2 regions of the Streptomyces sp. NPDC027663 genome follow, and region 2 is predicted to be linked to the other one. Evidence: riboswitches for the same ligand, from Rfam matches in the RefSeq annotation. Region 2 holds a riboswitch; the other holds the start of a gene.
What was found. Region 2 has a riboswitch for cobalamin ahead of ACZ4SF_RS28410 ((2Fe-2S) ferredoxin domain-containing protein). Riboswitches for the same ligand answer to the same signal wherever they lie in the genome.
Positions count from the first base shown of each region.

Region 1: linked by a shared signal. The riboswitch ahead of metE (5-methyltetrahydropteroyltriglutamate--homocysteine S-methyltransferase) and the one ahead of ACZ4SF_RS28410 ((2Fe-2S) ferredoxin domain-containing protein) in region 2 are both predicted to bind cobalamin.

Region 1 is NZ_JBVHSK010000009.1:303,806-311,216, reverse strand. Features, by position in the region: gene ACZ4SF_RS24565 (S41 family peptidase) at 1-500, shown strand, start outside; gene metE (5-methyltetrahydropteroyltriglutamate--homocysteine S-methyltransferase) at 682-2,991, opposite strand; cobalamin riboswitch at 3,184-3,403, opposite strand; gene ACZ4SF_RS24555 (PucR family transcriptional regulator) at 3,774-4,988, opposite strand; gene ACZ4SF_RS24550 (long-chain-fatty-acid--CoA ligase) at 5,186-6,697, shown strand; partial or broken gene ACZ4SF_RS24545 (MFS transporter) at 6,722-7,158, shown strand; gene ACZ4SF_RS24540 (ScbA/BarX family gamma-butyrolactone biosynthesis protein) at 7,094-7,411, opposite strand, start outside.
Region 2 is NZ_JBVHSK010000013.1:571-7,981, reverse strand. Features, by position in the region: gene ACZ4SF_RS28435 (FUSC family protein) at 1-1,958, opposite strand, end outside; gene ACZ4SF_RS28430 (histidine phosphatase family protein) at 2,231-2,815, shown strand; gene ACZ4SF_RS28425 (hypothetical protein) at 2,831-3,178, opposite strand; gene ACZ4SF_RS28420 (CbtA family protein) at 3,324-4,076, opposite strand; gene ACZ4SF_RS28415 (CbtB domain-containing protein) at 4,098-4,319, opposite strand; gene ACZ4SF_RS28410 ((2Fe-2S) ferredoxin domain-containing protein) at 4,832-5,215, opposite strand; cobalamin riboswitch at 5,271-5,484, opposite strand; gene ACZ4SF_RS28405 (antibiotic biosynthesis monooxygenase family protein) at 5,987-6,325, shown strand; gene ACZ4SF_RS28400 (NAD(P)-dependent oxidoreductase) at 6,322-7,212, shown strand; partial or broken gene ACZ4SF_RS28395 (amidohydrolase family protein) at 7,209-7,411, shown strand, end outside.

The DNA.
Region 1 (7,411 bases), on a different contig from region 2:
GCGGAGCCAATGTGTGGACGCAGAACTTCCTGGCCGGCCTCATGGCCGGCGACCCGTCCTCGCCGTACGCGCGGCTGCCGAAGAAGGCCGGTATGCGCGTGGCGATCCGCCGCACTCTGCGGGTGGGCGCGAACTCGGGCACCCCGGTCGAAGACCTCGGCGTCACGCCCGACGAACTGCACCGGATGACGCGCGACGACCTGCTCAAGGACAATGCCGACCTGCTGGAGCGGGCAGGTCGGATCCTGGGAGGCCTGGCCCCGCACACCGTGTCCGTCACGGATGTCACCACCCAGAACGGATCCCTCAGGCTCAAGGTGAAGTCGACCAACATCGACCGGCTGGACGTCTATGTCGACCAGCGTCCGCGCGCGTCGGTCGACGTGGCGGACGGCCAGGTCGAGGTGACGGTGCCCGGTGGCGCCGCGGCACGGTCGGCCCGGGTCGAGGGATTCGCGAGCGGCCGTCTCGTGGCCAGCCGGACCGAGCAGTTCCAGTAGGTCACGGCACGACGTCGGCCCCTGGAGGGGGCCGTTCGGCCTCTGGAGGGGGAGGCGGAGACAACGCCCGCCCCGGTCACGGCGACCGGGGCGGGCGAGCCCTGTGTCAGACGTCCTTCTGTGTCGGACTGTGCCGGACGCGTTCTGTCAGGCGTGTTCCGGTGCCAGGCGTGCGCCCGCGCTACAGCTCCGCACGGACCGTGCGAGCCGCTGCGACCAGGTTCTCGAGGGACGCACGGGTCTCGGACCAGCCGCGGGTCTTCAGGCCGCAGTCGGGATTGACCCACAGACGTTCAGCGGGGATCGCCTGCAGACCGGTGCGCAGCAGGCCGGCCACCTCCTCCGGGCTGGGCACACGCGGCGAGTGGATGTCGTGGACACCGGGCCCCGCCTCGCGCGGGTAGCCGTGGCCGGCGAGTTCACGTGCGATCTGCATGTGGGAGCGGGCCGCCTCCAGGCTGATGACATCGGCGTCGAGATCGCCGATGGCCTGGACGATGTCGCCGAACTCGGCGTAGCACATGTGGGTGTGGATCTGGGTGTCCGGCCGGACGCCGCTCGTGGTCAGCCGGAACGCCTCGGTGGCCCACTCCAGATAGGCGGGGCGGTCGGCGGCGCGCAGCGGCAGGGTCTCGCGCAGGGCGGGCTCGTCGACCTGGATCACCGAAGTGCCCGCGGCCTCCAGGTCGCCGACCTCGTCGCGCAGGGCGAGGGCCACCTGGCGGGCGGTCTCGGCGAGCGGCTGGTCGTCACGGACGAAGGACCAGGCGAGCATGGTGACCGGCCCGGTGAGCATGCCCTTGACCGGCCGACCGGTGAGGGACTGGGCGTACGTCGTCCAGCGCACCGTCATCGGCTCCGGGCGGGAGATGTCCCCGGCGAGGATCGGCGGGCGGACGTAACGGGTGCCGTACGACTGGACCCAGCCGTGCTGGGTGGCCAGGTAGCCGGTGAGCTGTTCGGCGAAGTACTGGACCATGTCGTTGCGTTCGGGCTCGCCGTGCACCAGCACGTCCAGCCCGGCCTTCTCCTGGAAGCCGACCACCTCCCGGATCTCGGCCTTGATCCGCTCCTCGTAATCGGCCGGGGTGATCCGGCCCGCACGCAGTCCGGCCCGGGCCGTGCGCAGTTCACCGGTCTGCGGGAAGGAGCCGATGGTCGTGGTCGGCAGCAGCGGCAGTCCGAGGTGTGCGCGCTGGGCGGCCGCGCGTTCGGCGTACGGCTGGGCGCGGCGGGCGTCGGCCGCGGTGACGGCGGCGGTGCGGGCGCGGACGGCCGGGGTGTGGGTGATCGGCGAGCCCGCGCGGGAGGCCAGGTCGGCGCGGTTCGCGGCGAGTTCGGCGGTGATCGCGCCGGTGCCCCGGGCGAGCCCCTTGGCGAGGGTGACGATCTCCCGGGTCTTCTGCTTCGCGAAGGCCAGCCAGCGCAGGATCTGCGGGTCGATGTCATGTTCCGCGGCGGCGTCGAGCGGCACGTGCAGCAGCGAGCAGGAGGCGGCCACGTCCACCCGGTCCGCGAGTCCCAGCAGGGTGCCGAGTGTGGCGAGCGACTCCTCCAGGTCGTCGACCCAGATGTTGCGGCCGTTGACGACACCGGCGACCAGGCGCTTGCCGGGCAGGCCGCCCACGGCGGCGAGGTCGTCGAGCTGGGCTGCCGCCGCCCCGGTGAAGTCCAGGGCGAGCCCCTCGACCGGTGCCTTGGCCAGCACGGGCAGGGCGTCGCCGAGCCGGTCGAAGTAGGAGGCGACCAGCAGCTTGGGCCGGTCGGTGAGGGCGCCGAGCTCGCGGTAGGCGCGGGCGGCGGCGTTCAGTTCGGCCGGGGTGCGGTCCTGGACCAGGGCGGGCTCGTCGAGCTGCACCCACTCGGCGCCGGCCGCGCGCAGGTCGGCGAGGATCTCGGCGTAGACCGGCAGCAGCCGGTCGAGCAGGGTGAGCGGGATGAAGCCGGCGTCCGCGCCGGGGGCGGCCTTGGCGAGCAGCAGGTAGGTGACGGGGCCGACGAGGACCGGGCGTGCGGTCAGGCCCAGGGCGAGGGCCTCCTTCAGCTCCGAGACCTGCTTGTGCGAGTCGGCCGAGAACACCGTGTCCGGGCTCAGTTCCGGCACGAGGTAGTGGTAGTTGGTGTCGAACCACTTCGTCATCTCCAGCGGCGCCACGTCGTCGGTGCCGCGGGCCATGGCGAAGTACCCGTCCAGCGCGTCCGTCTCGACGGCGGCCCGGTGGCGTGCGGGGAGCGCGCCGACCATGACGGTGGTGTCGAGGACGTGGTCGTAGTACGAGAAGTCACCGGTGGGCACCTCGTGGATGCCTGCCTCGGCGAGCTGCCGCCAGGTGGCGCGGCGCAGTTCGGCCGCGGTGGCGCGCAGGGCGTCCGCGCTGACGCGGCCCGCCCAGTAACCCTCGACGGCCTTCTTCAGTTCCCGGTGCCGGCCCTGGCGGGGGTAGCCGTACACGGTCGCCCGTGCTGCCGCAGCTGCGGACTTGCTGGTCACGGAGATCTCCTTCGCGAGATGAATCCCTGAGATCCCGGGGACGGGGCGAGAGCGCGAAGGGGTGACGAACCGGGCGGACACGACCCCGCGCGCCGAGGCACGGTCGTCCGCCTGGTCTGTACTCCCCCCGGACATGGTCCGGAGGTGCCCCCAACCGCCCTCGAGGTCACCGGGATGTCCGCGCACGAGTGGCTCGCACGCGGGCAGTTGGCAGGTCTTCGGACTCGCGGGCGCGTCTCTGTCGTACGAGACTCCTACTGGCCGTCGCTTCCCAGGCCCTCCGTGGGCCCAGTGCGTATGACGGCGGTCGTTCCCGCTCACCGCTGCGGGGCAGTCCCGGATTTCCACCGGGTTCCCTCTTGCGACGCATCCCGCCTGGCGGACGGGGCGAACCAGCTGCACCGGCCAGCCTACGGGTCCCGCCCGAGTTGCGGTGGGTGATGTCCGCCATACGGTAGGTGAGTTGAGACATGCGGCCGGCAGGTGTCGAACAGGCCGGCGGCGGGAAGCGCCGCACGCTTCCCTCCCCTACGCCTGTGAGCGGCTGCCGGATTCCCCTGCCTCGAGCGTTCGTCGGAGCCGTGGGGGAGTGGCGTAGAGGGGGCCCCGAGCTGCATCACTCGCCAGGGGCCGAGGTGTTGGCGCCCGCACGAGGAGCCGAGCTGGTCAACCGGGGTGCCCGTCCGTCCCCCGGCGGGGCCGGGTGGAACCTGAGCCCGAGCTGGAGAACCGGCGTGCGCATCCGTCTCGAAGGGGCCGGGTGGAACCTGAACCCGAGCTGGTCAACCGGCGTGTGTGTCCTCCCCGGGGTGGGGAAGCAACCTGACCGCGCGGAGAGCGGCCACCAGTTCGGCGGTGTCGCCGGGGGCCTGGAGCGAATGGCCGGTCAGGTCCTCCAGGCGGCGGAGACGGTAGCGGACGGTGTTGGGGTGGCAGTGCAGGGCCTGGGCCGTCGCGGTGGCGTTGCCGGCAGCCTCGACCCAGCTCTGGAAGGTGTCGAGCAGTACGGCCCGGGTGTCCGGGCCGAGCGCCAGGACCGGGCCCATGACACTGCGGGCGATGTCGGCGGCGGCTTCCGGCGCGGCGGCCATGACGAGGGTGAGCGGGTCGTCCTGGAAGCGGACGACGTGGGGGGCCGTTCCCGAGGGCGGGCTGTTCAGGGCCAGCCGGGCGTGGCGCAGCGCCTGGCCGGTGCCGTCGAGGGACGCGAAGGCCGGGCTCACCCCCACCCGGGCGGTGGCCAGGCGTCGTAGTACCGCCATCGTCAGGTCGACGGCGTCCGGACGGAGCAGGCAGACGATCCCGATGCGCAGATCGGGCCGCAGCGCCCAGGCCGATGGGATGCCGTGCGCGGTCAGCTGGGCCTCGACGTCACCGAGGGGTTCCTGGCCGAGGGCGGTGGCCTCCGCGGCGACCGCGACGAACGGGCCCTTCCTCGGCAGGCCCAGACTCTGGGCCACCTCCCACTGCGTGCCGCGGTCGGTGATCCGGCCGGTGAGCAGCGCCTCCGTCAGGGCGGAGCGCTCACGCTCCTGGCTACGGACGAGTTCGGCGGCCGCCCTGCGGTAGGCGGAGGTCAGCGCGTCGCTGTACTCGTCGGCGAGCTGCCAGGCGTCGGCCGCAGCCGGCACCAGTACGGACGGATCGACGGCGAGCCGGCCGGCCTCGTCGGCCAGGACCGCCCACACTTCGGCGAACCCGAGCCGGTAGGCGCGCAGGACGTCGGGCAGCGGACCGCCCTGGATCGCGCGCAGCCGTCCGGTCCTGCTGGGCTCGGTGAGGTCGGGTGCGCTGCCCCGGGCGAACTGGGCGAGCATGCTGTCGATGTTGCGCCGCAGCGACGCCCGCAGCTCCTCCTCCGGCACGGTGCCCGAGGGGCCGTAGATGTCGATCTCCTCGCGGATGCGGCGGGCGGCCCGCTCGACCAGCTCGGACAGATGCGGGCGCAGGGACTGTGCAACGGCGGCGATTTCAGGGACGGGCGGTCGACGTGGCACGAGGCCAGCCTAGGTGAGCGCGGTTGTCGCCGACCACAAGTCAGGGCTGTGATGAACGGGGCATCGGCGACGGAGTTTGTCGGCGGGACCAACACATCCGGTGTCATCTTGTCCGCCGGTCCATTGGTCGCGGCTTCTACGACCGCCACTCTGTACCGGGCACTGGGCAATTGACGGGGTTGTCACCTGGAGGACACATGCCGAACATCGCGAAGAACCTGTCGGAGACGGCACTGCTTCACCCCCGTCGTCCCGCCCTCCGGTTCGGCGCCGGAGTGATGACGTACGCGGAGCTGGACGCGGCAGCCTCCCGCGTCGCCGGAATGCTCCGGGCGGAGGGGCTGGCGGCCGGTGACCGGGTGGGCGTCATGCTGCCGAACGTTCCGGCGTTCGTCGCGCTCTACTACGGCATCCTGCGCGCCGGCGGAGTCGTCGTCCCGATGAACCCGCTGCTCAAGGCCCGCGAGATCGAGCACTGTCTGGTCGACTCGGGTGCGAGCCGCCTGTTCGTGCACGAGGCCGGCGCGGAGGAGGCGGCGAAGGGCGCCGGTGTGACGGGAGCACTGGTGACTCCGGTCGACCCGGTGCTGACACAGGTGGACGAGCAGGCGCCGGCCGGTGCGACGGCGCCGCGCGGTGACGGCGATCTCGCCGTGATCCTCTACACCTCCGGTACGACCGGCAAACCGAAGGGCGCCGCGCTGACCCACGGCAACCTCGGCCGGAACACCGAGGTCGTGTCGGAGCGGGTGATCCAGGTCGGGCCCGAGGACGTGGTGATGGGCTGTCTGCCGCTCTTTCACGCCTTCGGCCAGACCTGCGGCATGAACGCGGCGGTCCGCAAGGGCGCCTGCCTGGTGCTGGTGCCCCGCTTCGAGCCGGCCGGAGTGCTGGCCCTGCTGGACGAGTTGGGCGTGACGGTCTTCGAGGGCGTGCCCACCATGTACAACGCGCTGCTGCACCAGGCTCCGGCCGGCACCGGCACCGGCACCGGCCCCGGCCCCGGCCCCGAAGCGGGCAGCCTGCGGGTCTGCGTCTCCGGTGGAGCCGCCCTGCCGACGGAGGTGCTGCACGCCTTCGAGAAGCGCTTCGGCTGCGCGGTGGCCGAGGGATACGGGCTGTCGGAGACCTCCCCGGTGGTCACCTTCAACCACCTCGACAGGCCCCGCAAGCCCGGCTCGATCGGCACCCCGGTCCACGGTGTGGAGGTACGCCTCGTCGACGGCGACGGAAAGGACGTCCCGGCCGGCGAGGTCGGGGAGATCGCCGTCCGCGGCCACAACGTCATGACCGGCTACTGGAACCGGCCCGACGCGACGGCCGAGGCGATCCGGGACGGCTGGTTCCACACCGGAGACCTGGCCCGCCAGGACGACGAGGGCTACCTCTTCGTCGTGGACCGCAAGAAGGACATGATCATCCGGGGTGGCTACAACGTCTACCCGCGGGAGATCGAGGAGGTCCTCTACGAGCACCCGGACGTCGTGGAGGCGGCCGTGATCGGCGTCCCGCACGACTCCCTCGGCGAGGAGGTCGCCGCGGCCGTCGTCCTCGTCCCGGAGGCCCGGACCTCGACCGAGGAACTGCGCTCCTACGTCAAGGAACGCGTCGCCCCCTACAAGTACCCGCGCACGGTCTGGCTCCTGGCCGCCCTGCCGAAGGGGCCCACCGGGAAGATCCTGAAGAGGGAGATCCAGGCTCCGCGCTGATGCCGCCGGCCGTGACCGGGGTGCGCCTACGGCGCCGCCACCGTCATCGGCAACAACGTCGTCGGCCGCTTCGCCGACGGGCACACCGTCCCGGTGCTCGCCATCGGTCTGGTGCTCAACACCGTCTTCCTGACCGGCTTCGCCCTCCTCGCCGGCCTGCCCGTCCCGGTGATCGTCTGCATGATGGGCGTCGGCCTGGTCGGCGTCACCATGAACCCGGCCATGGCGACCCGGGTGCAGTGCACCGGCAACGCCGGTCCGCTGGTCGACACCGTCCACTCCTCCTTCATCACCCTCGGCATCATCCTCGGCTCCTCCCTCGGCGCCCTCGTGATCGACGCCTGGGGCCTGCGCGCCCCCTCTGGCTGGGGGCCCTCATGGCCGTCGCCGGCCTGGTCATCGTCCTGCCCGACCTGGCCCGGCGAGGTGCTCGGTCCCGGGCTCTGTCCCGTCCAGCGTGAGCGTGCAGGAGAACACCTCATGGCCGTTCTGAGCGCCGGACACGGACAGCCGTGCACGGCCGGCCGTGTCGACGCCGGTGCGCCGGGCCTCGATCCAGGCGGGGGCGTCCAGTTCCGTGTAGCGGTGGAACCGGGTGTCCATCGCCGTCACGCACCCCGCGGGGCGGCCGCAGACGGCACGGGCCGCCTGCTGGGCGGCCTCCAGCAGCAGCATGCCGGGTACGTGGTCGACGGGGTGGTCGAAAAGCACGGA
Region 2 (7,411 bases):
GACGGTGGGCTCAGCGTGGTCCGCGGCGGCTCCAGCAACCGTGCGGACCCCCAGAGGGTGTGGTGCCCGGTGATCAGCGTGGCCTGCCAGTCCATGTCGGGCAGCTCGGTCCTGTGCCTCTGGGGCTCCATCCGCGGCGGCTCGCTCTGGTACTGCGCATAAGCCGACTCCGCGAGGATGACGGCACGTTGCAGCGACCGGTGACCGGACGGCCCCTGCTGGGTGGCCCCCGCCGCCCCGCCGGCGACCGTGGCACTGGTCGCGACGACGATCTCCGCGGCTCTGCGCATCAGTTCCGCCGCCGCGTAGCGCAGTTCGTCATGGGCACCGCGGGGCCAGGCCAGCACACCGAAGACGGCGCCGATCGCACTGCCGATCAGCACGTCGAGCATCCGGACCTCGGCCAGCCGCCAGGTCGGCGGCGCCAGCTGGGCGAAGACCAGGGCCACGAGGACGGTGAAGAGGCCCTGGGCCCAGCCGACGCCCCGCACGGGACCCACCGTGAAGGCGAACAGCATCCACAGCGGGAGCATGACGGCGTAGACGACGGTGTGCGGACCGACGCCGATCAGTATGCCGGCGGTCACCAGGGCCCCGGCCAGTGTGCCCGCGAGTGCCACGCGGATGGTGCTCCACGTCTGGTCCACGGTGGTACGGACGAGGGTGAGCGTCGCCAGCATGGCCCAGAACCCGTGGGGCAGGGTGTCCACCCCGGCCACCAGCCGGACCGCCGTCAGGGCCAGCGCGATACGCACCGCGTTCTGGAAGAACACCGACCGCCGCCCGGCATGGCCGCGCAGCCGGTGCCACCACAGGACCGGAGCCGGGACCGTCGCGTACCAGAAGCGGCCGGGCGCCGTCTCCATCGAGGTGTGCCGGCCCCGTACCGCCAGATCGGCCGCCGTGGCCATGGCCAGCGCCGCGTCGGCGATCTCCAGCACGGCGGCGTGACGGCGCAGCACGGCGGGCGCCAGACCGGCGACGGGACCGGACCCGTCGGGCGGGTGGCCGACGACCGCCCCCTCCGGACCGCGGCCGACGCCGGCCCCGGCGGACGCGTGACCGGCGCTCGCCTCGGCTGCCGGGTGGCCGGCGTCCGTCCCGGCGGGAGGAGCGCCCTCGGAGCGGTCGGACAGGTGTGCGCGGGCCGCGACCAGGTCCGCGTACTCCGCCGTGGGGGGTGGCCCGGCCCGCAGGCAGGCCGCGGTCGCCGCCGCCAGTCGCGCCACGGCGTCCAGTACGGCGGTCACCTCGCGGTCCGGCTCCTCCCCCGGCGTGGCGGGCAGCTGCACCAGCCGGCTGAGCAGGGTTCGGGTGGTGAGGCCGGTGTGGGTGAGTGCCCGATCGCGCACCCCGGGCCCCGCCGGCCGCTCGGCCTCCGGCTGGTTGCGGTCACGCAGCGCCTGGCTCGCCCGGTGCTCCGCCTGGATGTCCGCGGCGGTCAGGGCGTAGGGGGGTGCGGCCAGCAGCCGCGCGCACCGTTGCGCGGTCAGCGCGCCGCGGGCCGCCCGTTCCCGGTACGTCGGCGGGCGGGGCTCGGGGAAGAGGAGCGCCTCCGCGGCGATCAGCAGGACCGCCCCGGTGGTCGTGCCGATCAGCCGCTCGGCGAGCGAGCCGGGATCGTACGGCGGGAACGACGGCAGGATGTAGAGCAGTTGCAGCCCCGGCGCCGCCCCTGCCGGGCGCGGTCCGCCCACGGCGGAGAAGGCCAGCGCGAAGCCGATCACCAGCATGCCGGTCACCGCGCTCCAGGTCCGTACGGACAGGTAGGTGCCGACGGTCACGAGCAGCCAGCACACCGGCAGCAGGCGCAGGATCAGCGCGGAGCGCTGCGGGCCGGTGCCGGGGATCCTGGACAGGCCGCCCAGTGCGATCGCGGTGAACAGCGCGTAGGTCGCCGCCACGGGGAGGCCGAAGCCGTAGCGGAAGAGGTAGAAGCCGGTTGCGGCAGCGAGCATCACGCGCAGGGCGCGACGAGCGGAGGCGGCGTAGGCCGCCGGCAGCCGGCTCACTAGGACACCCCACACCCCTCCAGAATCACCCACCGCCTGGCCCCCGGCACCTTCCCCGGGCACCGCGGGCCGGCCCCCAGCTGCGCTCCCGCCTTCGCTGACCTGCGAATCTGCGGGAACCGCGAGGTCTGCGGATGCTATGTTCGCCGCCGAGGCCGACGGGACGAGGGGACGTACTCATGGCCCGGCGACCACCGGAAACTTCTCCGAGGAGCCACGTGACCAGCCGAGTCGTCTTCGTCTCGCCCGCGACGAGCCCGTCACTGCGGCAGGCCCGCTTCTACGGCGGTGACTCGATCGACGCCATCGGCGCGGCCCGCGCCCGCTCGGCGGCCGGTTCGCTGCCGACCGCTGCCCGGGCGGCCGCTTCCCCGAGCGCGCGCTGCCGGGAGACGGCGGCGGCGCTCGGCCTCGACGCCGTGGAGACGGCCGACTTGAGAGCTCTGGATGTGGGCCGGTGGCGGGGCCGCACCTTGGAGGACGTGGGAGCCGCGGAACCGGAGGCGGTGGGCCGGTGGCTCACCGATCCCGGCTGGGCGGCACACGGCGGGGAGTCGGTCCAGCACGTGTGCGAGCGGGTCGGGCGCTGGCTGGACGGCATGCGGGACCGGGACGGCCGTACGCTCGCCGTGGTCGAGCCGGAGGTCGTACGGGCCGCGGTCGTCCAGGTGCTGGACCTGCCCGCTGCCGCCTTCTGGCGGCTCGACGTACCCCCGCTGACGGCAACGGAACTCAGCGGACGGGCCGGGCGGTGGAATCTGCGCCTCGGACAGCCCTTGGCCGGGCCGGGCACCAGCCCCTGAGTGCGGTCCCCGCCGTCAGGCGGCCCCGTGCCGGTGCCGGTGCAGCAGGGCCGCGACGGCGCAGCGCAGGCAGTCGGTGCCTGCGTCGGCCTCTGCCGCTCGGTGCGCGGGGCAGGACGCCGGGCATGGGGACGGCACCGTGGTGTTCCGTTCACCGCAGTCCGCCGGGGCCTCGACCAGGGTCTGCAACTCCTCCAGGAGCCGTTCGGTCCGCTTCGCCTGCTGGGCGAGCACGCGCACCCGGGCGCTCTGGCCGCCTATCTGCCGTCGGCTGGCGACGAGTTGCTCGTACTCCTGGACGGTGAGGGCGACCGCCTCGCGCCCACCGAGGGTGATGCGGCGCGGCTGGGGGTGTCTGGCCACTCGGTTCCTCCGCTCCTCGCCGGGGTGGATCGCGTCGGATCAGCCGGGTCCTGTGCCATGGCGGTGATCCCGTGCGCATCGGTGTCCGGGGAACGCCAGAGGGCCCCCGGATGGTTCCGAGGGGCCCTCTGTTGTCCGGAAGGAATCAGCGCGCGGCCGGAACCGTCTGCCCGGACGCGGCCGTCGCCGGCTTGGGGTTCAGCAGACGCTCGGCCAACTCACCGAAGGCGAGCCCGAATCCGGTCCACAGCACGGCCTGGATGGCCAGCGCGGACAGGCGGAACCGCCACAGCAGGGCGGCCGGGAAGTCCTTCGGCACCTCGTTGATGACCGGCAGGAACTCGTACGCCAGCCCGACCACGACGACGAACGCCGCCACCGCCACCACGGTCGCCCACCACGTGCCCAGAGCAGGCGCCAGGCGCTTGCCCAGGATGGTCGCGGCGACCGCCAGCAGCACACTGAGCACCATCATCAGGAAGTACAGGGTGGTCCGCTTGCCGATGGTGTCCGGGTCGCCCACCGACGGCGGGTTGGCCGGGTACTTCATGAACGGCACCACATAGACGGCCAGCAGCGCGCTGCCCGACAGCAGCAGTGCTGTGGCCCGCGGGCCGAAACGGCCGACACGGCCCAGGGCGAAGCAGAACGCGAGCGCGGCGATACCGCCGAAGGCGACCCCGTAGACGAGGACACCGGTGGCGAGGCCGGCCGTGGACTGCACGGAGCGGGAGACGACTTCCATCTCGTGCTCGTGTGAGTGGGCGTCCTCGAAGCTGATCGCCTTGTCGACGCTCGGCTCACCGAGGAAGTAGGCCACGATCAGGGCGAGCACACCGGCGGCGAGGCCGGCGAGCATGCCCCGCACGAGAAGGTTTCTTACCGTTGCGGAGTTCATGAGCGTACGGAGTCCCTCGCGTCAGTGGCAGGGGAAGCCGAGCAGGTGCCGGCCGTCGTGCACCCATTCGTGCACGTCCGTGCCGCTGAACACCGAGGTGGCGCCCTGCTCGGCGCCGACGAAGTACAGCAGGACCAGCATCAGGATGCCGAAGAAGACCGCCCAGGGAGCTATCGCCTTCAGCGGCAGCGTCGCGGGAACGGCGGGGTTGGTGGCTGTCGGCTGGGCGACGGTCTGCGCCATGGCAGAACCTCCTCTGGGAGTTCGCGTCCCATCTCGGTGGTGCACAGGACGACGGCCACGGGTCTGACTCACGAGCACCTTCCGGAGCCCGCATACAGTGGCGCGACCGTGCCGGATTCCCACCGGCTTCCGTCTCGCCGTCGTCGATATCGCACAGACCGTACCGCGTGACACGCGCACGGCCAAGACCGCACCCATCAGGCGTGATCTTCCTCTCCCGCGGGGCAGAGGGGCCCGGGGCGCGTGGGTCACCGGTGGCGGAACTTTGCCGGGTGCATGCCGAGTTCACTGCCGCACGAGCGAGGTCGCCGGGCCGGACCTGCCGGCTCACCGTGCGGCCTCACCCCCACCACGGTCGTAGGAACCCTTACGGCCACGGCGTAGGAACCCACACGTCCACGGCCCAAGCCACCACACGGCCCCCACACGTCCGCAGCCCAAGCCACCACACATACACGGCCCAAGCCCCCCACATGTACAGGGCCTTACCGCCCGCGCACGTCCACGGCCCGTCAGGAACCGACACGACGCCGCGGTGGCGTGAAGGCGTACAGGTCGAGGATGTCCGGCAGGGGAGCCACGCCCGGGCCGCCGGCATGCACCCAGGTGACGATGTCCTCGGTCGCGTCGGCATCGTTGACGAGCCCCAGCCAGACCGGCCGCGCACCGGCGGCCCGGCCCGCGGCGGACGGCTGTACGACGATGACGTTTGCCTGATCGCACACGTCGAGACACTCGGAGACGCGCACCGGCACCTCCGCCCGCAGGCGCGCGGTCTGCGCCGCGTGATCGACACCGGTCACCTTGGGACTGCCGCAGCAGCAGTCCCGGCACACGACGACCCGGCACGGCGCCGAACCACTCCGTACCACAGCCCCGTTCGCTGCCTCGTCCACCGACTTCTCGGGCACGCCGCGCCACTCCCCTCCCGGGGAGATCCGCCCCGGTGTTCCGTGAGGAGGCGACCGCGTGAGTCTCCTGGCTCCCGGGTCATCGCTTCGCCCCGCCTTCCCGCCCCGGGCCCCGGGGCGGTGGCATGCCGGAACTCGCTCACCGGTCACAGTGGCGGGACCGCGCCGGATTCACACCGGCTTCCTCGGACCGCCGTCGCCTTATGTCGCCGATCATCATTCCATCACCGGCGACGAGAAACCATGCCACGGTCCGTCACCACCGGGTCCGGCAGGCCGGCCCTCCCCCCACCACACCTCCCATGGCAGCACTACGGCCGACCGCGCCGCCACGGCTGACGCCGGGAAAGCCCGAACCCCGCACCACGGCCGACCGCGCCGTCACGGCTGACGCCGGGAAACCCCGACCCGTCACGCACTACGGCCGACCGCGCCGTCGATCCGTGCTTCGAGTTCCCGCGCGCCGCGGTCCGGTGGCTCCCCACCTGAAGCCAGGCCCGGCTCCGGCGTCCTGGTCCTCGCGCCCGGTGCCGGACCGCTCGGCCCGACCGCCGCCCGCCGGGCCGGTAAACCTCGCGGCCGGTGACTTCGCCCGTTTCCCCCGGCAAAACCGCCCGCCACTCACCCGAATTGTCTAATGACGGAACGTGAACCCCTTGTGCCGACTGGCTTGTCCCCCATTCGGAGTTGCAGCCGTACGGGGGACATGAGTCCGTGGGATGCGTGTCCTGCCGGATCTCATCATCAGGAGGAGACATGGGCATGAACCATGAAGGCCGACCGGCCGACAAGCTGAGCGTCGTTTTCGCGGTCCGTGTGATCGAGGGCGGCGAGCAGGGGTTCCTGGACCTGTACGAGCACCTCAGGAAGTCCGTGGCGAGCAGCCCCGGTCACATCGTCGAGCGGCTCGGTGAACCCGCCGACGACTCCCGTCAGTGGGTCATCACCAGCGAGTGGGAGTCCGCCGAGCAGTTCTTCGCCTGGCAGCAGAGCGAGGAGCACCGCGAGCTGGTGGCGCCGCTGCGCGAGTGGGTCGACCAGCGGCAGTCGCTGCGGTTCCGGGTGATCAAGGAGACCAAGGGGGTGGCGTCATGACGCCACACACCACCAACGGCCCGGTCGCCGTGCTCGGGCTCGGCGCAATGGGTGCCGGCCTGGCCGGTCGCCTCCTCGACCAGGGAATCAAGGTCCGGGTCTGGAACCGTACCGCGGAGCGGATCGCGCCGCTTGCCGAGGCGGGCGCCCACGCCGCCGCACATCCCGCCGACGCCGTCGCGGGTACGAGCGCCGCCATCTGTGTCGTCGCCGACGGCGAAGCCCTCGGCGACGTGCTCCGCGGCCCGGACGGCGTGCTGGCCAAGGGCCCCTACCCGGGCGTCCTCATCTGCGCCAGCACCGTCTCCCCCGACGAGGTCGTCCAGATCGCGGGGGACGTCCCCTCGGTCCTGGACGTCGGCATGCTCGGCAACCGGGACCACGCCCGCGACGGTGAACTGCGGTTGTTCGCCGGCGGCGAGGAGAAGGCGTTCCACGCCGTCCGCCCTGTGCTGCAGTTGCTGGCCAAGGAGGTCGTCCATCTGGGCGCACTCGGTTCCGGCATGCGGATGAAGCTGCTCCTCAACCTGCTGATGGGCATCGAGGTGCAGGCGCTGGCCGAGGCCAGTGAGCTGGCGGCGGCCTGCGGCCTCGACCGTCAGCTGGTCCTGAAGACGATCGCGGGCAGCGGTTTCGCCTCGCCGGTCATGGCGTTCAAGTCGAGGCGCATAGCCGCCGGCCGCTTCGAGGAGCCGGACTTCCGGCTGCGGCTGATGGCGAAAGACCTCATGCTCGCTACCAAGCAGGCAGCAGCAGTCGGCCTGAGTCTGCCGCTGGCGTCCGCCGCGGCGGAGACCCACGTCCGCGCCACCGAGCGAGGACTGGGCGACCAGGACTGTGCCGCGGTCGTCCGCGCACTCGCACCGAAACCGGAAACCGACACGTGATCATCGACATTCACGGGCACCTGTCCCCACCGGAGGCGGCCAAGCGCTTCCCCATGCCCCCGAGCCTCACCGACGTCGACGGCATGCTCGCCGCTCGCGCCGAGGCCGGAATCGACCTCACCATCATCGGCAGCCCCGTCGGGGCCGGCGCGATGGCGCGGGTTCCGGGCGTCGACAACTACGCGCAACCACGCGACCG